2 regions of the Acaryochloris sp. 'Moss Beach' genome follow, and region 2 is predicted to be linked to the other one. Evidence: riboswitches for the same ligand, from Rfam matches in the RefSeq annotation. Region 2 holds a riboswitch; the other holds the start of a gene.
The links. A riboswitch is a leader RNA that binds a small molecule or an ion and turns the genes downstream of it on or off. The one in region 2 is predicted to bind cobalamin.

Region 1 (11,823 bases), 2.6 Mb from region 2:
CCTGAAATCAGCCAGTGCCAACCTTGGTGCTAAACAACTGGCGAGCTTCTGTTCCGAGGCAGAAGCCCTCGGGCGTTCAGGTACGACGGCAGGATCGGCAGACGTTGTCTCTCAGATTTCTCAAGCCTACGAGACCGTTCGCATTGCTTTTGAAGCGGAAATGGCTGCCTGCAGTGTTTAGGAATGTCCTGCTAGGGGGAACCCCAGTTTTAACTAGGTAACGCTTATGTTATGGCTACTTGTCTGTTCAGCACTAGTCTTTGTGATGCAACCCGGGTTTATGTGCCTGGAGTCTGGACTTACGCGTTCCAAAAATAATATCAACGTTGCCATTAAAAATTTTGCAGACTTTAGCCTATCCACCCTTATCTTCTGGTTTTTGGGCTATGGCTTGATGTTTGGAGCATCCATCAACACTGTTATCGGCACGGATCAATTTCTAGCTTCCCCTGAAACAGACGCAGCTCTAGCAGCGTTTATTGTCTTTCAAACTATGTTTTGCAGCACTGCAGCCACCATCGTTTCAGGAGCTGTGGCGGAGCGCACTAAGTTTGGGGGCTATCTGGTGATCACTGCCTTTATGGCCAGTGTGATCTACCCCATCTTTGGGCATTGGGTCTGGAACGGTATCGAAGCTGGACAAGTGGAGGGCTGGTTAGGACGGATGGGATTTGTTGATTTTGCCGGATCAACGGTCGTCCATAGTGTGGGGGGATGGGTTGCCCTAGCAGCTATTTTAATTATTGGGCCTAGACAAGGGAGATTTTCCAAGACAGATGCCCCAAAGGAGATTTTGGGGTCAAGCTTACCGTTATCCGTTTTGGGTGCTTTACTGCTATGGATGGGATGGCTAGGCTTTAATGGCGGGAGTGGTCTAGAATTCAGTGACCGCGTTCCGATCATCTTACTGAATACAGTGCTCGGCGGTGCTGCTGGGACCCTGACTGCAGGTGCTCTAGGATGGTGGCGGACGAAGATTCCCAAGATTGAGTTAATGATTAATGGTTCCCTGGCAGGACTAGTGTCGGTGACCGCCAGTTGCCATGTCATCAACCCACCCCTAGCTATCATCATCGGTGCCATCGGTGGAGCCGTCATGATGGTGGTCAAACATTGGATGACTCAGCTACAAATTGACGATGCAGTTGATGCCGTACCGGTTCATTTGGGAGGCGGAATTTGGGGCACCTTAGCGGTCGGGCTATACGGTCGCCCAGATTTACTAGAGACCGGCCTCAATCGCGGTAGCCAAATCGGCGTTCAGCTTTTGGGGATAGCCGCATGTGGGGTTTGGACCTTCGGTTTGAGTTGGCTTTTGTTAAAAGGGGTGGATCGACTGATGCGCTTGCGGGTATTGGCAAAAGATGAACAGATGGGGCTTAACTTTGCCGAGCATCATGCCAAATCTGAAGTCCTTGATTTGTTCCAGGTAATGGATCAACAGGCAGAAGACCTCGACTTCAGCTTGCGGGCTCCTGTTGAACCCTTTACAGAGGTCGGTCGCATTGCTAACCGCTATAACCAAGTGATTGATGCGTTAGAAAAGTCTAATCACGAATTGTTGGATACGAAAACCACCCTAGAGCAACAAGTGGAAGCTCGAACAGCGAAACTCGTTGAAACTAATCAAGAACTGCAGCAGCTTGCTCACTTGAAAGCAGATTACTCGCGAACCCTGGAAGCCGAGGTCGAAGCCAAAACTCAAAAGCTGAGACAAGAAATTGAAGAGCGGCAAGAAGCAGAAATTGCCCTGGCTCAGCAGGTTAAGCGAGCACAGCTTTTGGAGAAAATCACCCAGGCTATTCGTCAAAACCTAGATACCCAAAGAATTTTTCAGGCTGCAGCGGATCAAATTGGTCAGGTTTTTCAAGTCAGTCGTTGCCACTTACATAGCTATACGGAAGATGGAGAGGCCTCTATTCCTGTTGTGGCAGAATATACAGCTCCTGGTACTAATTCACTTCTCGGCATTGAGATGCCTGTGGTGGATAATCCCCATGCCCAACAGGTCCTCGCTCAGGATAAAGCTGTCGTAACTCCGAATATCTATACCGATCGATTGCTGGAAGCCCTGATTTCAGATCCTCAGCCGGTTACCTTGAAGTCGATGTTAGCGGTACGCACGTCCTATCAAGGCAAACCCAATGGCGCGATTATCCTACAACATTGCGATCGCAGATTGTCTCGCCAAGCGTATCTGTCCCAACCCGATGCCCATGAGGACTGTTTTCGAGCTTGGCCCGCTGCCGAAATCGACTTATTAGAAGCAGTTGCTGACCAAATCGGCATTGCCCTGGCCCAAGCCCAACTGTTGGAACAAGAGCAATCCCAGCGCACCCAGCTGCAACAAGAAATTTTTGAGCGCCAACAAACTGATGCGGCTTTAAAGGAAAGCAAGGAACGGTTTCAATTAGCTGTTCAGGGGTCAGGAGATGTCCTTTGGGATTGGAATATCGTTAACAAAGCCTTTTATCTTGCCCCCCGATTTGGTCAACTGTTGGGCTATGAAACCGATGAGTTAGACTGCACCTTAGACACCTGGAAAGCCCATATTTGTCTAGAGGATCAAGAGCAGGTCTCTCTGGCTCTCAAGCATCATTTAGAACACTTAGTTCCTTACGAAGTAGAGTATCGTCTGCGGACAAAAGCAGGCTATTACCTGTGGGTGTCCGGTCGTGGTCAAGCCATCTGGGATATTGAAGGCAAACCCATCCGCATGGCCGGATCTATTCGTGATATTACAGAAAACAAAGCAGCCACTGAAGCCCTAAAGCAACAAATGCGTCGGGCTGAACTGGTAGAAGAAATTACCCGTAAGATCCGTAAAAATATAGACCGCCAACAAATCTTCAAGGCCACTGTTCAAGAACTTGGCAAAGCCTTTCAAGTCAGTCGATGTCATCTTCATACCTACGTCACGCAACCCAAACCCCATTTACCCATCGTTGCAGAATACCTAACGGGAGAGTCCCCCTCCATGCTGGGGACCGACATTTTGCTGGAAAACAATCCCCATGCCCGCAAAGTTCTACGGCATGATCGCGCGGTTGCCTCTGCTAATATACTCAGCGATCCTCTTCTGCAAACCGTTGCGGACATTTTTGTGCAAGGCCAAGTTAAATCCATGTTGGCAATTCGCACCTCCTATCAGCGCAAAGCGAATGGAGTGATTGTGCTACAACAATGCGATCGCAACCGGGACTGGACCCAAGCCGAAATTGAACTCATAGAAGCCGTTGCCGGACAAGTTGGTATTGCCCTAGCCCATGGTCATCTCCTGGAGCAGGAACAACAACAGCGCCAAAAATTGACTCAGAACAATTCAGCATTGAAACAAGCCCGGACAGAGGCCGATGCTGCCAACGTCGCCAAAAGCGAATTTTTGGCCACCATGAGTCATGAAATTCGCACCCCGATGAACGCGGTCATTGGCATGACGGGTCTGTTGCTGAATACAACCTTAGATAATCAACAACGGGACTTCGTTGAAACCATTCGCAGCAGTGGAGATGCCCTGTTAACCCTGATCAACGACATCCTAGATTTCTCCAAAATTGAAGCTGGAAAACTAGAATTTGAAGAACAGCCCTTTAGTCTACGGGCCTGTATTGAAGAATCCCTGCGTCTAGTGGCCCCCAGAGCCATTGATAAACAGCTCGAACTTGCCTATTTATTCGATCCCACTACCCCCAACCACATCGTGGGCGATGTTACCCGGCTACGCCAAATCTTGGTAAATTTACTCACCAATGGCGTTAAATTTACGGAGCAGGGTGAAGTAGTGATTTATGTTCAGGACATCACTGATACTGAAACCGACCCGAAAGAGACGTCACCCCAACGGAAAAATATTACCGATATTCAAAATCAACGTCGTTTGATCCAATTCGAAGTCAGAGATACCGGCATTGGTATTCCGGAAGATCGGATGAACCGTCTGTTCAAATCCTTTAGCCAGGTGGATGCTTCAACTACCAAAAAATATGGGGGTACAGGACTCGGATTAGCCATTTGTAAATCTCTCTCCCACATGATGGGTGGCCGGATCTGGGTCGAGAGCAAAGCTGGTGTTGGGTCTAGCTTTTTCTTTACTATTGCGCTACCTGTTGCCCCTGAGGGAGACAATACCCTCGATCAATCTCAACAAATACTCGATGGCAAGCAGCTACTTGTGGTGGACGACAATCCCACTAATCGCAGAATTTTGACCCTACAAGCCCAAACCTGGGGCATGGGAATCCAAGCTGTTAGCGGTGGTGCTGAAGCCCTGGCACTCCTGAACAGTGACTCCCAGTTTGATCTGGCGATCTTGGATATGCAAATGCCCGAAATGGATGGGGTCGAATTAGCAAAGCATATTCGACAACTCGATCAGGGAAAACAACTCCCCCTCGTCATGCTCAGTTCCTTGGGACAAGACGAAATCATTAAACATAAGCAAGAAATTCAGTTTTCTGCCATTCTCAACAAACCAATCCAGCAATCCTACTTATACGATGCCTTAGCAGAAATCTTTGAAGGTCAGCGGATCAAAGTTAAACCCACTTTAGCTTGTCCTGTGAATTTGGAAGTACAGAGTGATCAGTCCCTCCAAATATTGTTGGCAGAAGATATTGTCGTCAATCAAAAAGTGGCTCTACTGATCCTGAAACAAATGGGTTACCGGGCAGATGTAGCCAACAATGGCGAAGAAGTCTTAGAAGCTCTTCATCGCCAGTCCTACGATGTCGTGTTAATGGATGTTCAAATGCCCGAAATGGATGGCCTGACAGCAGCCAGCTGCATTAAAGAACAGTGGAAGGAAGAGGAACGGCCCTATATTATTGCGTTGACTGCCAATGCTATGCAGGGGGATCGGGAAATGTGTATGGCAGCAGGAATGCATGACTATGTCAGTAAACCCATTCGTGTAGATGAGTTACAAACTGCCTTTGAACGGTATTATGCTCAGGCCAAACAACCCCAGGTGGCTTATGCAGCCCCCAACTGATGGCAACCCTCTTATCTGGAAATTCTAACCGCTTCTCCAGCCATATCTCTCAAGCTATTCGTCTCAAAGACGAATAGCTTTATGTTTATAAAGTCATCACCGTAGGTTGAAGCAGACATGATACGCTGATATCCTCATCGGTTTTAGTGGGGAGCAGCCACTAAAGTAATGGGGAAAGCTTGGTGAAATTCCAACACTGTCCCGCAGCTGTAAGCAGAGCATCTCTGTAAGTCAGAACGCCCGCCGAGATATACGGTAAACACTTCTGCGAGGCACAGAGAGTGACAGGACAGATTAATCGATCAAACCTAAGACCAGTATTTTTTATCCCCAGCATCAGCTTACTGGCAAGCTTAGGGGTTTTTAGTTCCAGTCTAGAGGCTCAAGCCCACCATCCCTTTGGCGGACAAACACCTTCCAATATTCTTGAAGGCTTTTTATCGGGCCTAGGTCACCCAGTCGTTGGTATAGACCACCTTGTATTTGTCATTGCCATTGGCTTAATGGCCGCTATTTTGCGTCAAGGACTTTGGGCTCCCCTTGCCTTTGTGACCACCGCATTATTGGGAGCGGGAATTCATCTACAAAGTTGGGACCTACCCGCTCCTGAATTCTTTATTTCTGCATCGGTCTTCTTAATGGGTGGCCTGCTGGCTCTTAAACAAAGTCCCCACCCTTGGTTAGCTTCCGGATTGGCTGGTTTTGCGGGTCTATTTCATGGCTATGCATATGGTGAGGCGATTGTCGGTGCCGAAATGACGCCTTTGGTGTCCTACTTAGTTGGTTTTTCAGTCATTCAACTGGTGATTGCAGCCCTAGCCTACCGCTGTGGACGTGCTCTCAATTCTGCTTCTTCAGAACAGTCTACCCTGCCATTAAGATTTGCTGGCTTTGCGATCGCAGGGATGGGACTCGCTTTTTTAAGCACCGTCCTTCTGGGCTAGGTTCAGTTATTTAGAGATCTTTAATACCATGCATAAAATTCCCGTAACGGTGGTCACCGGATTTCTAGGTGCCGGCAAAACGACGTTAATTCGCAATTTACTACAAAACAATCAAGGTCGACGGATTGCCGTCATGGTCAATGAATTCGGCGAAGTCGGTATTGATGGCGATCTATTGCGTTCCTGTCAGGTTTGTGACGAAGAAGAAGAGGTGGACAGCAATATCCTCGAACTCACCAACGGTTGTCTGTGCTGCACGGTTCAGGAAGAGTTTTTACCAACCATGCAAACCCTTTTGCAACGGCGAGATCAAATTGACTGCATCGTGATCGAGACGTCGGGTTTGGCCTTGCCTAAACCCCTTATCCAAGCCTTTCGCTGGCCCGAAATCCGCACGGGGGCGACGGTAGACGGGGTGATTACTGTAGTGGATTGTGATGCGATCGCATCCGGTACCCTCGTGGGCGATCTAGACGCTCTTGAGTCTCAGCGCCAAGCCGATGACAGCCTCGATCACGAAACCCCCATCGAAGAGCTTTTTGAAGATCAATTGGCCTGTGCAGACCTCGTTTTACTGACCAAGGGAGATTGTGTCGAACAAAAGGATCAAGAACGAGTCCAACACTGGTTGCGTAAAGAACTTCCCAGCGGTGTCAAAGTTTTACCTTGTCATGCAGGACAAGTCAGCCCCGACCTATTATTAGGCTTTAATGCGGCGGTTGAAGATCACCTAGAATCTCGTCCCAGTCACCACGATCATGAAGAGGAACATGATCATGATGATGATATCAATGCCATCCAAGTGATAGTCGACCAAGAATTTGACCCGAAAGAGCTATTGACCCAACTGCAAGCATTAGTTCAAACCCATGAGATCTTTCGGATAAAGGGATTTGTGGCCGTTCCCCAAAAACCGATGCGCCTCGTCATTCATGGTGTGGGGCAACGCTTTGATTCTTTTTATGATCGTCTTTGGCAACCTCAAGAAGCTCGCCAAACAAAGTTGGTATTTATCGGTGAGAATCTTCAACAATCCGAAATAGAGAATGCCCTTCTCCAACCCACTGCAAAACTTTCTCTTCAACCGTAGGACCATTACTTCGTGAGACACACCGTATTACTTTCTGGGCTCGTCAAGGCCCCAGTTGTGGCTATCACAGAGTAGCAATGCTGCTCGCCACTATTGCCAGACAAAGCAACTGAGGTCGAGGAATTGCTCCCACTATAAACTTGCGACTCATTGGTGACGACCACTTGCTGGACCCCATAGGTTGTCAGCGCCGTTTGACCAGACCATGTCCAAGACAAATCAACCGTATCGGTACCTGATGGCCTCGTCCCCGTCAGGACTGGGACCGTCTGCATATTACCCAATCGAGAGGTAGCGGTACTACTCAAACGGTGGATTTCCACATCCGATATATTGCTGCGCATCAACAAGTCCACTTGTGTTCCCTTCACACAGGCTTGAAACCCCATGGCTCCCACCAACACACCCGGTGCTAGGCAAGGGGGAGACTCATCATTCGCAGTTGCGATCGCATCTACCAAAGTATCGCTAGAAATAGGGTCACTACAGGGATTAATGCTGCCATCCAATTCTGGGATCCGACCATATCGAAAAATTGAGTTTGGGGGTAGCCAATCTTGTCCACTAGCTCGCACATCGTAAACCACCCGATCATAGTTTGCGGGCTGGGGAGGCGAAGATCCAGCATTTGGCCCATCTGCTGGGCAAACTTGAGGGATTGACGAATTAATCGGAATTTCCAAATAGAGGACCAACGTGCCATAGGCCCCCAGATCGGCTAGGTCTAATCCTGCATCCGTGACCACATTTGCCAAAGTCGAGGAATTTGAGGCCACTACATTGTTTGTGTGATTGATGCGATTTGCCATTCTGATCTCATTACTAATGAAATCAAAGGCTCTACTTAAGTCATGGCGTCGAGCCGCAATAGATTCCGTTTTTTTGTTGGCTTGGGATGCAGTGACGACCCCAAACCCAATCACGCTGGTCACTAACCCAGTAATGATGGTGGCAGCAAGAAGTTCTACCAGGGTTACTCCCTGTTCATGTAATCGAGGATGATCCTGCAGGGGAGTCTGCTGCACCAACAGCCCTATTCGCCAGTGTTGGAAATGCTTCATTGCTGGTCCCATTTCTCTGCAATGCAACGTCCAGTCGTCGTAATTGCTAACGGCGTCATTTCACCGGTATAGGTCCCTACTCGGGTCAGTCCCAAGGTATTCGAAATGGCGATACAACGCTTCGTTCCTTGGGCATCATCAGGAAAAAAGAACACAATCTTGCCGCTAGGGTCAGTCGGGCTATTCCCGTTGCTAACAATCGAGAAGTCGGGGTTACCTAGAACACCAAACCGAATGGGAATATCATAGGAAACCCCTGACTTAGATGTCCCTGGTGAATCTTCATCACCGACAAAATCACCAGCAACTTGCATACACTTCCCAGAATTTAAGGGCTGACAAGGTGAAATAACTTGCACAACCATGCCCGCATTAGAGGCTCGCTCGGCTTGTTCCGCTAAATCTGACAAAGCAATCAAAGAAGGGGAAACACCATTACTCACCCCCTGCACTATCTGGCTATCAGCAATAACCCTGCCCTTTTGACTCGTCAGGGGACTCGAACCATCATTGGTTAAATTCGTAGCGATGGAAATTTCAGATGCTAAGTTGCGATCCCCCGTCTTTAAACAAGACCCCGTGACCTTCCCATCTACAAAATTTAGAGTCACTGTACAAACTTTGTTCCCACGGATCGCTTCCCGTTGGGTTTCGTTAAGAGCAGTCCGAACTTCAGCAACGGTTTGCTTCAGTCTGGCTCGATTCAGCATTCCCCAAACCCCTGGCGCAGAAATGCTAGCAACGATACCCAAGATGGCCACAATCACCATCTTTTCTATCAAGGTAAATCCAGATACCGGAGATAACCTCCAGGGGGGCAGTCTCAAGTTGTTGGGGAGCATCTACGAACCTCAGGGATGAAAGCGGATATCAGAACGATTTAGGGACACTTGAACACAGCATGGGGTATCACTTCAGTATTGACTATCGCAATCGGTTTGCTTTCCCCCTGGGCCGTTACCTGGTAAGTCACATTCAACAATCGAAAAGGGTCCGATGAACTAGCATAATTGGCCGTGCGCGTCAGCGTATAGTATTTTCCACCTAAAGCTCTCGGGCCAATAGTGGCAGAGGTCCCCCCTAAGCCCGCTACAGTATCGTTTAGAAACCCTGCAGCTAAACCATTACTACTCAAGGTTGCTAAGCATCGAGAAGAATAAGGCTGTGTTAATACCTCATACTGGGTCGCTTGATTAACCACCATTTCTAGGTCTTCTTGTATCCAACTCACTGCTTCGTCATATTGAGTAGCCACAACGCGAAATGCAGCAGAGGTAACAATGGCTTGCATCGTCATAGAGACAAAAACAGCAGCAACAATCATTGCCACCAATACTTCTATCAACGTGAAACCAGTATCTCGACGGTCAACATCGACGGCTTTGCAAGATGAGCGAGTTGGTATCACTCCCCATTGCAGCACCCACCACCGATACATAAAATTTATTGCCCTACATTGACGCATCATCATATCCCCATCAGCGATCCATTCTTGCACTCACAAAACGATGTGACATCAATCGATTTATTCTCAACATCCGCTCAATATCACACGTTATCTAGCAACTTGAACGCAACACTCCTAGCACTGTCATGGGCATCCTCTTAAGGGCTAAGAAAGTGAGATATAACCTTGGCCAAGGTACCTATATGCCCACCCACCGCTTTCTTTTGAAAGAGGTGTATCTTTATTCCTCAATCTCATTATTCGTTGGGCCAGCTATTTTTTCGACCGGAGGAATACTGATATTCGATATCCAAGACCATTACATTCTTCCTGGGACCCTCTTACATACTCATTCACTCCGTAGTTTTAACTAGACTGATTAGGAGACCACTGGGCGACTCAAAGACAATTAACCTGAACTGGAGCGAAAAACTTCTGTTGCCAGGCAAACCCGATTTCGTCCCAGTTTCTTCGCTTGAAACAAGGCTTGATCGGCTTTTCGTAACAGTGACTCTTCAGACTTCACATCACTCGGAAAAGTCGCTAACCCCAAACTTGCAGTCAGATGAATTCGATCTTCCGAAGAAATACGAATGGGTTGAATCGCAATTTCTCGACGAATGCGATGGGCAACAGCCACACTATCTTCTGCAGACGATTGGGGCAATATGATGGCAAACTCTTCTCCCCCATAGCGACTAACAATATCTCCCGGACGTACCTCTTTTCTAAGGAGTTGAGCAACACAACACAATGCTGCGTCCCCGGCCTGATGACCATAGGTATCATTTAATTGTTTGAAATGATCGAGGTCCACCATGATTAAAGAAACGGGATGTTCGTCGCGCCTAGACCGTTCAAATTCTACCGATAACCAGCGGTTGAATTCCCGGCGGTTATACACTTCTGTCAGACCATCTAAGGTTGCTAACCGCTCCAAATCCGTTTGACTTTGCTCCAAACTCCCTGCCATTGCATTAAAAGTATTGGCAAGGCGAGAAAACTCATCTTGGGTTTTGAGTTTAATTCGATATTTAAAGTTGCCGTCGGCTAAATGCTTAACGCCCTCTTGTAACTGATAAAGAGGAACTAAGATCGATCGAGATAAAGCATAGGCACAAATAACCGCTATGGTCAGGGCTAACAGGAAAATGATTGCGACTAATAGCCTGACTCGCTCTCGGACTAATTGCGCTTGTCGAAGATTTTCAGTATTTTGAAACGCGATCAGTCGATAATTGAGCTCTTGAACATTTTGGAGTATCTTTTGCAGTTTTATCTGAAATTTGGATATTTTTGTAGATTTATTAGCTTTAGAGGCCTGAATACTAGATCCTACGATTTCTAAGCCTAATTCTTCTAATTGATTCCACTCTTCCTGAATCCGATATATCGATTCATTTCGTTCAGGCAATTGTGAAGGCCGGGTCAAAATAATTTTGAAATTATAGTTAATATCAGCAGCAGTCTTTTCGAATTCAGTAACGGAAACTGTTTTAGAGACAAAACTTTCTACATTAATGACCCCAGAAATGTCTAGCAATAATCCCTCTATTCTAGCTAAGGGGAATAATTCTTCTAGCCCAACATTTTCTTGCTTTTCAAAACTATCTATTGCCCCCCTCGAAAGATACCAAGGCCCCTCCTGCAAGTAATAAAAAGGGGACTAACATAGTTCCTAAGCCGATGCTTAAACGCTGGCGGAGGGAGGTCTGGCGAGGAGACCTAATGCGCATAAGGAGCAAACAATACAAAAGGGGTTATTTTATTATTCCCGAATCATAAGGACTTGGTAAAATTATGAAGCGGATATTGGCAATCGACTTCAGAGTTTTTTAATTATTTTAGAAACCTCATACTTATATTTGTCATTCTTAACTACCTTTCCTCTATTTTTTTGTAGGATAGATTGGTAATTATGGCCTCCACAAAACAATATAATACTTTTGAGGCAATCTATTGAGTAACAAGCATATTCGACAGGTTGTCATTGTCGGGGGAACCCATGGTAATGAGCGTATAGGATTGTATTTAGTCAAGAAATTTAACCAAGATCCATCTTTACTCGTTCGCCCTAACCTTTCCACCACTTGTCTGATTGGTAATCCCCAAGCCTGTAACGAAAATCGACGATACATTGAAACTGATTTGAATCGGTGTTTTATCAAAGCAGATTTAGAAAACAATCTGTTGGGTAGGCACGAAGAGAAACAGGCTAAAGTACTCCACCAGCAATTGGGGCCTAAAGGGAATTCTGAAAATTTTCTATTAGATCTACATTCCACCACAGC
Region 2 (11,823 bases):
GATTAGCATTCCCCTCGGCTACTTTGGTGGCGTCGGCGGGGCTGCGAAGCAAGGCATTTTGGTCAAGGGAGCTACCTATCTAGATACCCTCACCCAGATCAAAACTGTCGTCTTCGATAAAACGGGCACCCTAACCCAAGGCAATTTCCAAGTTACCGAGGTGGTTTCTGAAAATGGTCTCAGTGACCGTCAAATATTAGCCTTAGCCGCCCATGCTGAATCCCACTCCAATCACCCCATCGCCCAATCCATTCGACAGGCCTATGGGCAGCCGGTGGACGAGTCCACTGTCCAAACCCATGAAGAAATTGCCGGTCACGGCGTTCGAGCCCAGATCAACGGCTGCACCATCCTGGTAGGCAATGATCGACTCCTGCATCATGACAATATCCCCCACGATGTTTGCACAGTAGATGGCACAGTGGCCCACTTAGCCGTTGAGGGTCAATATACAGGACGGATTCTGATTGCCGATCAGGTCCGAGACGATGCTGCTGATGTGCTACAAGCACTCAAAACCCAGGGAATCAAAACTGCAATGCTAACGGGAGACAATCAGACCGTCGCCAAAAAAATTGCTCACCAATTGGGGCTAACGAACTATCGGGCTGAACTGTTACCAGAAGATAAGGTCACAGCACTAGAGGGATTCTGGCAGCAAGCCCATCAAAAGGTCGCATTTGTTGGCGATGGCATCAATGACGCTCCTGCGATCGCACGAGCAGATGTCGGTATTGCCATGGGTGGTATCGGCTCAGATGCAGCCATTGAAACAGCAGATGTGGTGATTATGGCGAACACGCTCACCAAAGTGGTGACAGCGATCCAAATTGCCCATAAAACTCGCCGTATTGTCTGGCAAAATATCGCGGTCGCGTTGGGAGTCAAAGGTCTATTTCTGCTCCTGGGCACGATGGGTATCGCCACGCTTTGGGAAGCTGTGTTTGCCGATGTCGGCGTTGCTCTACTAGCCATCTTCAATGCTGGACGTATCTTGAAGTAGTCTGCAGCAAGCCAAATCTTTTTACTTTCACTCAAGGGCTACCGGATAAGTATTAGAGGTAATTACCAAGATGAAGTGGGGCAAGCCTCGAACAGCCCAGGTGCATGTGAGCCTCTCAATGTCTGTGCTTCAGCAGAGAATAGCTTCAGGCTATTTAAATATTCTGACTCATATTTTTTGCCTTTAAAACTAGTGCAATCAATATATTGCAATTAGGAATTTGACTCATCCGAATATTTGCAAGGCTTATCAATAATGGACAGATCTTGATATGCCACGCTTTTTGCTTTGAACAGATTCTGCGGATCATCATAATGATGCAAAGATCAGAGCAATGGTTACACCTAATCCCTACACACCTCGTAAATACAAAAGCTTTGGGGTTTGTTCAAAATCTCTACAAGCAAGGGAAAGCTATGCTAAATAGCCTATTTCAGGCTCTCAGGTAAATTAGTTATGACCTTTAAATTGCTTCGAACTGTCATCTCCAACAATTTATGTTTGGGTATTTTAGCAACAGCTTTCATGCTCTTTGCAGGTTGTTCGTCAGACAGTCCATCAAAAAGTGGTGATGCGAATTCACCAGACAAGGCTATATCTGCTGCTCTTCAAGCCGCCAAAGAGAAAGAAACGATTGCTAAAAGCGCTATTGGAGCCACTAATAGAGCACAGCAAATTCATTTACTTGAAAACTCAACTTTTGCAAATTCCTTCGGTGCACTGGGTCTTAGCCCAGATTTTGGAATTGATGCATTCTATGATCTGCAGATTGTGTCAGCTGATGCGGGTCGCGCTTATTTAACAGCAAGTGCAAAGCAACCTAACTTCAAGAGCTTCAGTGGTGTAGTCATTAATGCCAACGGCACAACCACAGCTAAAATCTGTGCAACAAAATCTGCATCTCAAACTCCGCCGCCGATAGATTGCAAGTAATATCACGTTTAATCTGGCGGAAACTTTTAAGCAGGTTATTTTGGGAATATGCTGTATCGGTGCAATCTTTGAACGGTGCTGAATTATGCGGATAACATGGGCATTTTAGTGTTGCAGAGTGCTGTGGCCCTCACCGCTACAGCGAGTCACTTTGGTGTCAGTGGGTTGCGATAGCAATCTCCATACATATTCCAACTCACTCCATCCACCTGAGCCCAAATCACAACCTGGCGATTCAGTTCGGCAGCAATGCTTCAAGTGAAACGACCAGTGCAAGGTTTATCTGAATCTTTACCCATCCGTTGGCAACCCTCCCAATAGTCTTCAACCACATTACGGAAAGAGGTTTCTAACTCATCAACGGTTTCTCCATCAAAGGCAATCACATCCTCCCACCCGGCCAAAGAAGATTCGATCTTCAGCATCCAACTGAATAACAACTTCATACCCTCTATATTCCATCAGTTATTCCCGCTCTGAAAAAAAAATATTACAGATGTAACCCACCTCACCATTCTTTTACGAGTAAAAGAGTATCCTAACCATAGGTGAGGCCGTTTGCTGGAGAAATCGACTGATGAGAAAGCAATACCACCATGAATCCTTTTTATCCAGGCTATTACACGGAAAATGAGCTAAGAGACTTTGGTTTCAAATCCGTTGGCCAGAACGTTCAAATAGCCAAGAACTGTACCATTGTTGGCCTTGAAAATATCGCGATCGGTGACAACGTTCGCATTGATGCCTATTGTTCCATCTTTGCCCATAAGGAAGGCTGGGTCACATTAGGCTCCTTTATCCATATTGGCGGCTATTGTCTCCTATCTGCTGGAGACGGCATCCGGATGGATGATTTTAGCGGTCTCTCTCAAGGGGTCCATCTCTACAGCAGAACCGATGACTACACGGGCAAATTCTTAACTAATCCCACCGTACCCAAGAAATACACTGGCATCGTCGGGGGAACGATTACCCTGGGCCGCCATGCCATCATTGGCTCCAGCTCCGTTATTCTGCCCAAAGTTGCCATTGGCGATGGCACCGCCGTGGGGGCACTATCCTTAGTTACAAAAAGCTTAGACCCTTGGGGCGTATATTTCGGCAGTCCAGTCAAAAAGCTGAAAAACAGATCTAAACGGCTGCTGAAATTGGAAGCAGAGTTAATGGCGGAATTGGAAAGGCCCGCCGACAGCCTACCCATCTCTCTATCTGCCATTGGATAAAGGATGCAGGTGGAGAAACTCAAGTACAGCTGAGTTAAAACGCTCCGCTTCGACTAAGAATGGCCAATGGTTACCCGGCAATCGTTCGACTTGAAGCTGATTGAGATAGGTTTGGTAGGTTTTTAAGCTGCTGGCACGGCGATTAATTCCTTGCTCGGGCTGAACTAACAGAGTCGGAATATCGATTGGCGCGGTTAAACCGGAGATAGCAACGGATTCCTGAAAGATTTCATTGCGGGCAGGCACTGTAAACTTGCTGCCCCAACTGCCATCCGCTTTTTGTTCAATCCCCTCAGCAAAGACCTGTTGCTGCAGGGGACTCCAGCCTTGAAACTGATTGAGAGTTTGCGCTTTCGCTTCTGCCACTTCATAACTAGAGAACGGCCCCATGCCTTGCAAAAAGGGCAACACTTTATAGAGCAAGGGAAAGGTAAAGTTCACAAATCCAGGCATCTTATTGATGTAAAAGGGATCAACAAGAACCATGCTGGATAAACGCTGGGGGGCAGCAGTGGCCCAAATAGGGAGCAGCTTAGCCGTCCAGGAATGGGCAATTCCATGGACCTGGGACCAGCCCAAGTGATCTAAGAGAGCTTCTAAATCGCCAATCAACTCAGTAAACGTATAGCCTTGAGTCGGTTTGTCGCTCTCCCCATGTCCTCGCATATCTAAGGCCACCAGATGATAGTGATTGCCTAATGCGATCGCAAGATCAGACCAGACACGGGCATGATCCCCCAACCCATGGAGAAGCAGCACAGGCTCAGGCCCTGTAAACCATTCCAAGTAGGAGAGTTGAATATGGGGGAGCGTTAGGGTTTTCCGAATAGGTTCCATAGGCTCAATCATCCCTAAGAATGGGGGGCTTTGTCTATTGGCCAAAGACGGCGAACCCCCTACGCTACACTAAAAAGCATAAGTCAGAATATCTAGGAGCCAATGGCAGACTCTGCAAAGATCATGCGCCATAGCCAATTGTTGAACCGATTGGTGATTGACCGCGACACCACAGAAGAATTGGGTCGGATCGATGTGGTCTGGATGCATCCCCCCGCCCATCGAGTCATGGGGTTTATCTGTAAACCTGGCTTTATGACCAAGCAGCGCTATGCCTTTAACCTCAAGCAGCTTTATCGGATTGGCCCTGAGAGTATTTTGGTCTCTGCAGGGGCCGCTGAAACCAATGCCAAAGAAGTTGCCTTACTAGAGACTCTGATTGGCCTAGAGCTATGGACCGATGCCGGAGAACGGTTAGGCCGGATTATCGATTGCCTCTTTGATCAGCAAACGGGCAATATCACCCACTATTTGTTCAAGTCAGCGGGCTGGCGAGGCTTTACCAGTGGGGTCTACCAACTGCCACCTCGATCCGTAATGAGCTTTGGCCGTAAAAAAGTGCTAGTCACGGCTAAGGTCAGTGAAAACCTCAAAGTATTTCAAGAGGGACTAGAAGATCGACTGGTACAGGTAAGCGATCGCATCAAGTCTGGCTATACCCAAGAACTCGACTCCCTCACGTCTCGGGCTCAAAAGCTAACCCAACAGGCAGAAGAACGACTGCAAAAGCTAGCGGAACAGGCCAATGAACAGGTGGAAGCCTTTAGCCAAGAAACCGATGAAGACGAAGAAGACTTCAGCCAGCAGCTCCAGGAAAAATCGCAAAAGCTGATGCAGCAAGCCAAACAAAAAGGTCGAGCCCTATGGGAACGAGTTGAAGATGGTGCCTTTAACCTCACGGAAGAACTAGCCAGCCCGAATGAATCCCGTCCTCGCCCCAAGGTAGAGCCGGTTACCCAGGAAGAGGTGATTAAAAATATTCCCATTGAGGATTTAGAGGATGATGAACCTTGGATCTGACGCCAGCGCCCTGCTAACGCGGGTGCCGGAACCAGAATTAATGGATGATGATGATCAGGCTCGTGCCTATGCAGAAGCTGATTTTGCAGAACCCCACAATCATTTTGTTCAGCTTCTCCAAGAGACCTTTCCTCAGTTACCCCAATCAGGAAACGCTCTTGACTTAGGCTGCGGTCCTGGGGATATTACCCTGCGCTTTGCCCACGCGTTTCCAGCCTGGTCAGTGGAAGGATGGGATGCATCGGAGGCCATGCTGAACTATGGCTATCAGGCCGTAGAAGCAGCAGGACTGCAAGACCGCATTACCCTCAAAAAAGTATATGTACCTCAAAGTGATACGGTCAGCGATACCAAAAGTGATACGGTATCGTTTCCTCTAATTTTTTCGAATAGTTTGCTCCATCATTTGGCCGATCCGATGGCTCTTTGGACAGAGGTAAAACAGCAATCGGGGGCAGGGACGGCGGTCTTTATTATGGATTTGATGCGACCCACAAAGCGAGAGACAGCAAGGAATTTCGTCGATCTCTATGCGCAAGATGAACCAGAGGTCCTACGGAAAGATTTCTTTAATTCGTTGTTGGCAGCTTATCGAGTGGATGAGGTGAAAGATCAACTAGTACAAGCTGGGTTAGGTGGTTTGCAGATGCGTGCGGTTAGCGATCGCCATCTCATTATCTGGGGCCAACTTTAGTATCGCGACCTGAAGTTTAAATTCACATATTCATTGTTTCCAAACCAAAAACTACTGATTTCTCATTAAGGCGTGGAAAACTGATAGAGATTTTTGCACCTTCAACTTGGGTATGGGTTCTTCTCCCCAGTCCATTACCCAGTTACCTGACAAAGACCAGGGCATAAAGCGAGAAGATAGCCGAGCCACCATAAAACGCCATTGCAATCCAGTAACAGATCGGCTCTTGGCTACGGTGTTTTTTATGGGCCCACTTACCAAACTCTAACGTGCGTCGCCCCCCTCGCACCCAAACCGAGCCAGAGGTAAATCCATCCCACAGCAGATAGCCAGTCGAGAACAACAAAACGGCAAATAGAATTTTCTCCACAGTTACCTCATGCCTCTAAACAACAAAGAATGCCGTTATCAAACGAAACGGCATTCATATATTGCCCAATCAACCCTAAAAACAGGTGGGGCACTTATTCAGTTGTCAGGTATCAAACACCCGCTGTTAAGCAACGCAAAGATAGACACCCAAGCTGGTCACAAAGCCACCCATAAAGAGTTGAGCTAGGCGAGCATGGCGTTGAAACAACTGCTGGCAAAATAATCCAAGCCCAACGCCACTCAAATGCAGCAACGCTGTAGCCACTACAAAGCCCAATCCATAGGGTAGACCAGAAGCCGAGGCTGGCATTTCTGCACCATGAGCAAAACCATGAAGCAGGGCAAATGAAGCAACAATCGCAGCACTCTGACCCATGGGAAGACGGATGGCAGCTGTAATCAAGACCCCTAACATCAGCACAGAAGAAGCAATGCCTTGCTCAACAAACGGAACGGCTATCCCCGTCGTGCCAATAAAGCCACCTAAGATCATGACCGACACGAAGGTTAACGGTACGGCCCATAATGCCCGACGTTCCATCTGAGTCGCCCAAAGGCCTACCGCTACCATTGCAGCGAGGTGATCTAACCCACCTATTGGATGGGTAAATCCATGCATAAAACCGATGCCATGGCTGCCATCAAAATGGGCTTGAGCGCTGACAGGCATTAGCACAATAGCTAGCAACAGCCCTGGCAGTAAAAGTTGCGATAATCGAATGCTCTTACTCGTCCATCGCAGGGAACGAATCATCTTATTCACAATCTGTACCTCGCAGATATGTTGTAGAGAAGAATGCAATCAAGGGTATTCTGGCTTGTCGTTGAGCAATAGTCTTGCGCAGGGCATCTTGCAACTTCAAGATGGCTAAACACCTTGCACCCAACATGCACGAACAACTTACAGTTGCGGGACAGCGACGGGCTTACACCGAACTTTCCCCAGTTGTTTGACAGGTTTATAACAACCTTGACAACAACCTGATTGGCCGCAGATAGCCCTCCAATTCATTGATTGTGAGGTGAGTATATCACTATTACAAAACCCTGTAGCTAAGGATTCATAAAGAATATGTGCGATAGATTTGGAACGTATTCGAAGCTGTAAAGAAACTGCCATGTTAGAGCATGATGTTGTAATCGTTGGGGGTGGTTTGGCAGGGTGCCGTGCTGCCCTAGAAATTGCTCGAAAGGCACCCGACCTTAATCTGGCAATGATTGCCAAGACCCATCCCATTCGGTCCCATTCTGTTGCTGCCCAGGGAGGCATTGCCGCCACCCTCAAGAATGTGGATGACCAAGACAGTTGGGAAGCCCATGCCTTCGATACCGTCAAAGGCTCCGATTATCTAGCCGATCAGGACGCCGTCGCCCTCCTCACCCAAGAAGCCCCAGACGTCGTTATTGACCTAGAACATCTTGGCGTTTTGTTTTCTCGCCTGGAAGATGGTCGAATCGCCCAGCGTGCCTTTGGAGGCCATACCCATAACCGCACCTGCTACGCCGCTGACAAAACCGGCCATGCCATTCTCCACGAGCTGTACAACAATATTCGCCGCTACGGCATCACCATCTACGACGAATGGTACGTGATGAAGCTAATCCTTGAAGACAACCGGGCCAAGGGTGTGGTTATGTATCACCTTTTGGATGGTGAGTTACAGGTTCTACGGGCCAAGGCCGTGATGTTTGCCACGGGTGGCTATGGTCGAGTCTTCAACACCACCTCGAATGACTTTGCCTCTACAGGGGATGGTCTATCCATGACGGCACTAGCTGGCTTGCCCTTAGAAGATATGGAATTTGTCCAGTTCCATCCCACCGGCTTATATCCTGCTGGCGTTTTGATCTCTGAAGCCGTTCGAGGAGAAGGGGCCTATCTCATTAATAGTGAAGGGGAGCGGTTTATGGCCACCTATGCCCCCAACAAAATGGAGCTAGCCCCTCGCGATATTACGTCTAGAGCCATCACCACAGAAATTCGCCAAGGCCGTGGTCTACATCTCGATGGTAGTGCAGGGGGACCATTTGTTTACTTGGATTTGCGTCATATGGGGCGGGAAAAAATCATGAGCCGTGTCCCCTTTTGCTGGGAAGAATCCCACCGCCTAGCAGGGGTCGATGCAGTCACGGAGCCAATCCCAGTGCGACCCACCGCCCACTATTCCATGGGGGGTATTCCGGTCAATACCGATGGACGGGTTCGCAATAGTGCCGACGGCTTGGTGGATAATTTCTTTGCAGCCGGAGAATGTGCCTGTGTATCGGTTCATGGTGCTAATCGTTTAGGCAGTAATTCTTTATTAGAGTGCGTGGTGTATGGTCGGCGAACTGGTGGTGAGATCGCAACCTACGTGCAAGACCAATCCCTCCCTCATATAGATGAACAACAATATCTCCAAGAAGCCCACCAGCAGATCAAAGCATTGCTCGCTCAATCCGGTGACATCCGCATTAACGATATTCGCCAACAAGTCCAAGATTGCTTGAGTCAACATTGCGGTGTTTTTCGCACTGCAGACATTATCCAAGAAGGCTTAGAACAACTCCAAACCTATAAACAGCAGTATCCAAACATTCGCCTCGATGATAAAGACAATCTTTGGAATACCGAAATTATCGAAGCCCTGGAGTTACGTAACTTAATGGTCGTAGGTGAAGTGATCATGACCGGTGCCCTGCAACGCCAAGAAAGCCGTGGTGCTCATTCTCGTGAAGATTTTCCCACTCGAAATGACGATCAATTTCTGCAACATACCTTAGCCTATTTTTCCACAGCCGGAATCGAGCTGAAATATATGCCCGTCAATTTAAACCAATTTGAGCCTCAAGAGAGAAAATACTGATCTCTATCGACAAAAGTTTCTTTTTTATAAGCTTTATTGTCATCAATCATCATTTTTACTTGAAAATACTTCTTTTTAAGATGCTGACCTTTCACCTCATCTCTCTAGTTGTTGGCAGCAAAAAAATGGGTCACAAATTGTTGTGCTTTTGTCCGTGAATATACGGACAGTTCACCCCAATCTCAATGTTAGGTTGACCATAGCAACACTATTTTTAGAGGGTTTGAAGCTTGCGTTATCTCTTTGCTCGTCACCCAACGTAGTTAAATCGTTTTCCAGATTGTTAACAACTAACATTGAATTCATGTTGTTACCGATAGCTGTTAGCAACTGTTTTTTATCCCCATGAAGTTTGTTGTTTGCAAACTATATGGGGCTTAGTTTTTTGGCAACTTATTCTTTACTCAAAGCTTTGCTCTACCCATTTCTTGGACTATATTGCCCAGCATTGAGTTGCTTCTGATCATCACTTCTACAAGCACCATGTTTTCGTTCATCCCTAGCTATAACAGCCTCCGGCAATATCCCGAACAAGGTGTGACCCTTTTAGAGCTATTAGTCAGTGTCGTTATTGTGGGTATTCTGTCTGCTGTGGCCGTGCCATCCATGTTGCAGCAATCTTTGAAAGCTCAACAAGCTGTCGCTCAAAGCTATATTGGCTCTGTCAATCGCGCTCAGCAAACCTACCGACTAGAATTTCCAGTATTTTCCAACACCATGGCCAATTTAGAGATTGATTTGCCACTCATCTCAGATCAATACACCTTCCAATTTGGAATTACGAACTCTACTCTGGGAGAATTCCAAGCAATACCCAATAACAATGATTTAGATGCGATCACAGGCTGTGTGTTTGCCACTATTGTTGCGGGTTCATCTGCAACCACAACTAGCACGATCCTAGAACAGTCTGGGGCAGGAGCTGCTCCTGCGGTTCCACCATCCTGTTAAGATCTAGCGCTTGAATGTTGTAATGTTCCCGAATCCTAGTGATCGGCTGCTCAAGCAGTTCTGTAAAGGACCAGTAGGGACTGAACAAGTCTTGCCGCACAGTAGTTCCTTGCACAAATGCCTGGATCACTAAACTCGGGACAAAATTATTTTGACTAGGGTCCAAAACACCAAGAGTTGTGAATTCTAAACCCAGGTGGAAATCCAACACCACTTCAAGCAACAGCTCAAACCCAAATTGACTGCCGCTCATGCCCGCTTCAAAACCCGCCACCACAATTTCGCCGACGGGGCTGGTATCAATACCCGATAACAAATGAATCAGATCATGAGGCACCAGGATATCGCTAAAGCTTTTCTGCTCGCCGGGTAAGGGAAAGTTGCGATCGCGATAGTACTGATACAGCTCTTTCCCCAAGGTTCCAGCAGGTAAATCTTCTAAAACTTGATACTGACGGGCCGTTTCAGGATCACCGATATATTGGTGCATAGCACTGAAAATACACTTCAGTTTCTGCCACCATCCACCTGGCAAGAGTTTGACTAGGGATCGCACTGAGTAATCCCAAAATAACCCTTGCAACTGTCCAGAATACACCTGCTTTAGGCTCTTCAAGGTATGGGGTTCATGCAGGCAACCTTGGGCAAACTGCTGCACTAAGTTCACTTCGGCTTGCTCAACCTCCATGGACAGGTAGGGCATCAAGATCAAAAATTGCAGGGCCAGCTCTTGATACCTACCTATTAATTCACGTCCCAGCAATTCTGGACTAATAATAGGTAGGTCCTCAATCGACCCTTGCCATGGGAGCAGATGGTCTTGAATCGACTGCATCATGTCTTGGGCTAAGGGATGCATGGACCGTTGGCCTTGAAGGGTGGCAACGGTTTTCAGGCTGGATAGTAGTGTGACTGACTGGTGCTCATTCCAACTCATTCCTTGAAAATAAGGTTGACTCGGTACTTGAGTGGCAGAAGAAGTAGGGCTGACGGGCGTAGCGATAGTCGACATGGTTGAAACCCTAATGGCGATATCTTTATATTGACCGACTGGTCGGTCAAATGTCAAGGATGAAGATGAAATGCCTACAGCAACAGACACAGGAACAGCTATGATGACGCCATGAGTCCCAAAATTGTTGACCGAGAAGCCAAACGACAGGCGATTCTGGCCGCTGCGATCGCAGTCTTCGCAGAGAAAGGGTATCACTCCACTAAGATGGCCGATATTGCCCGTAAAGCTGAGATGGGCAAGGGCACCCTCTATGAGTATTTCCGCACCAAGGAAGAACTCCCCAAAAGTCTCTTTGGTCTAATGCTCCAGGAATTCGATCAACAAATTTCGCAACTAGAGGAAGCTCATTCCGATCCAGTTGAGGCCATCATGGCAGGAATTCAACTCTGTTTTCAGGATCTTGATGAGTTCGCCTATATCACCCCCTTAGTCTTCGAAATTCTGGGTAACAAGGAGCTGGATCGATCAATTGGGTTAAGTGAAGACTTTGAACAGTGGATGGAGTGCTTAAATCAGTTCTTTATTACTCACATTCAAGCCGGTCAAGCCCAAGGGCAAATCTCATCTACTCTCTCGGCTCCCATTTTTGCTCGCATGCTGGTGAGTACCTTAGATGGGATGGCCACCCACTACTGTATGTTCCACCTTCAACCGAAGTTTTTTACAGCTCAAGTCCAAGTACTAGAGGATATGGTCCGCGCTTATATCAAAACTTAAGCAGTGGTTTCAACACTGACACAATGGTGCCCACCTAAATTTTTAACGAACTCTAACTTATTTATCCTGTTCAGTATTCGCTATAGTCTCCAAGAAATTTTCCCAAACTTGCTCACTCTCAATTTTGGCTAAGAGCCCTACTGAAAAACAGGATGATTTTTTCATTGCTAGCTTGTCACGTTTTCACTCTCTCAACAAACGTTTGGTCATTT

Region 1: another riboswitch for cobalamin. It lies ahead of HRE53_RS25720 (HupE/UreJ family protein); the one in region 2 lies ahead of HRE53_RS11305 (HupE/UreJ family protein).

Annotation. Positions count from the first base shown of each region.
Region 1 is NZ_CP071717.1:5,489,683-5,501,505, forward strand. It holds gene HRE53_RS25710 (hybrid sensor histidine kinase/response regulator) at 1-181, shown strand, start outside; gene amt (ammonium transporter) at 227-4,990, shown strand; cobalamin riboswitch at 5,112-5,253, shown strand; gene HRE53_RS25720 (HupE/UreJ family protein) at 5,272-5,934, shown strand; gene cobW (cobalamin biosynthesis protein CobW) at 5,963-7,024, shown strand; gene HRE53_RS25730 (PilW family protein) at 7,030-8,085, opposite strand; gene HRE53_RS25735 (Tfp pilus assembly protein FimT/FimU) at 8,082-8,927, opposite strand; gene HRE53_RS25740 (type II secretion system protein J) at 8,966-9,523, opposite strand; gene HRE53_RS25745 (GGDEF domain-containing protein) at 9,942-11,075, opposite strand; gene HRE53_RS25750 (aspartoacylase) at 11,492-11,823, shown strand, end outside.
Region 2 is NZ_CP071717.1:2,426,621-2,438,443, forward strand. It holds gene HRE53_RS11265 (heavy metal translocating P-type ATPase) at 1-1,003, shown strand, start outside; gene HRE53_RS11270 (type IV pilin-like G/H family protein) at 1,460-1,936, shown strand; gene HRE53_RS11275 (hypothetical protein) at 2,191-2,382, opposite strand; gene HRE53_RS11280 (acyltransferase) at 2,533-3,159, shown strand; gene HRE53_RS11285 (alpha/beta fold hydrolase) at 3,142-3,996, opposite strand; gene HRE53_RS11290 (PRC-barrel domain-containing protein) at 4,099-5,016, shown strand; gene HRE53_RS11295 (trans-aconitate 2-methyltransferase) at 4,997-5,710, shown strand; gene HRE53_RS11300 (hypothetical protein) at 5,853-6,080, opposite strand; gene HRE53_RS11305 (HupE/UreJ family protein) at 6,207-6,836, opposite strand; cobalamin riboswitch at 6,869-7,072, opposite strand; gene HRE53_RS11310 (succinate dehydrogenase/fumarate reductase flavoprotein subunit) at 7,201-8,928, shown strand; gene HRE53_RS11315 (type IV pilin-like G/H family protein) at 9,412-9,879, shown strand; gene HRE53_RS11320 (ubiquinone biosynthesis protein COQ4) at 9,818-10,891, opposite strand; gene HRE53_RS11325 (TetR/AcrR family transcriptional regulator) at 11,003-11,611, shown strand.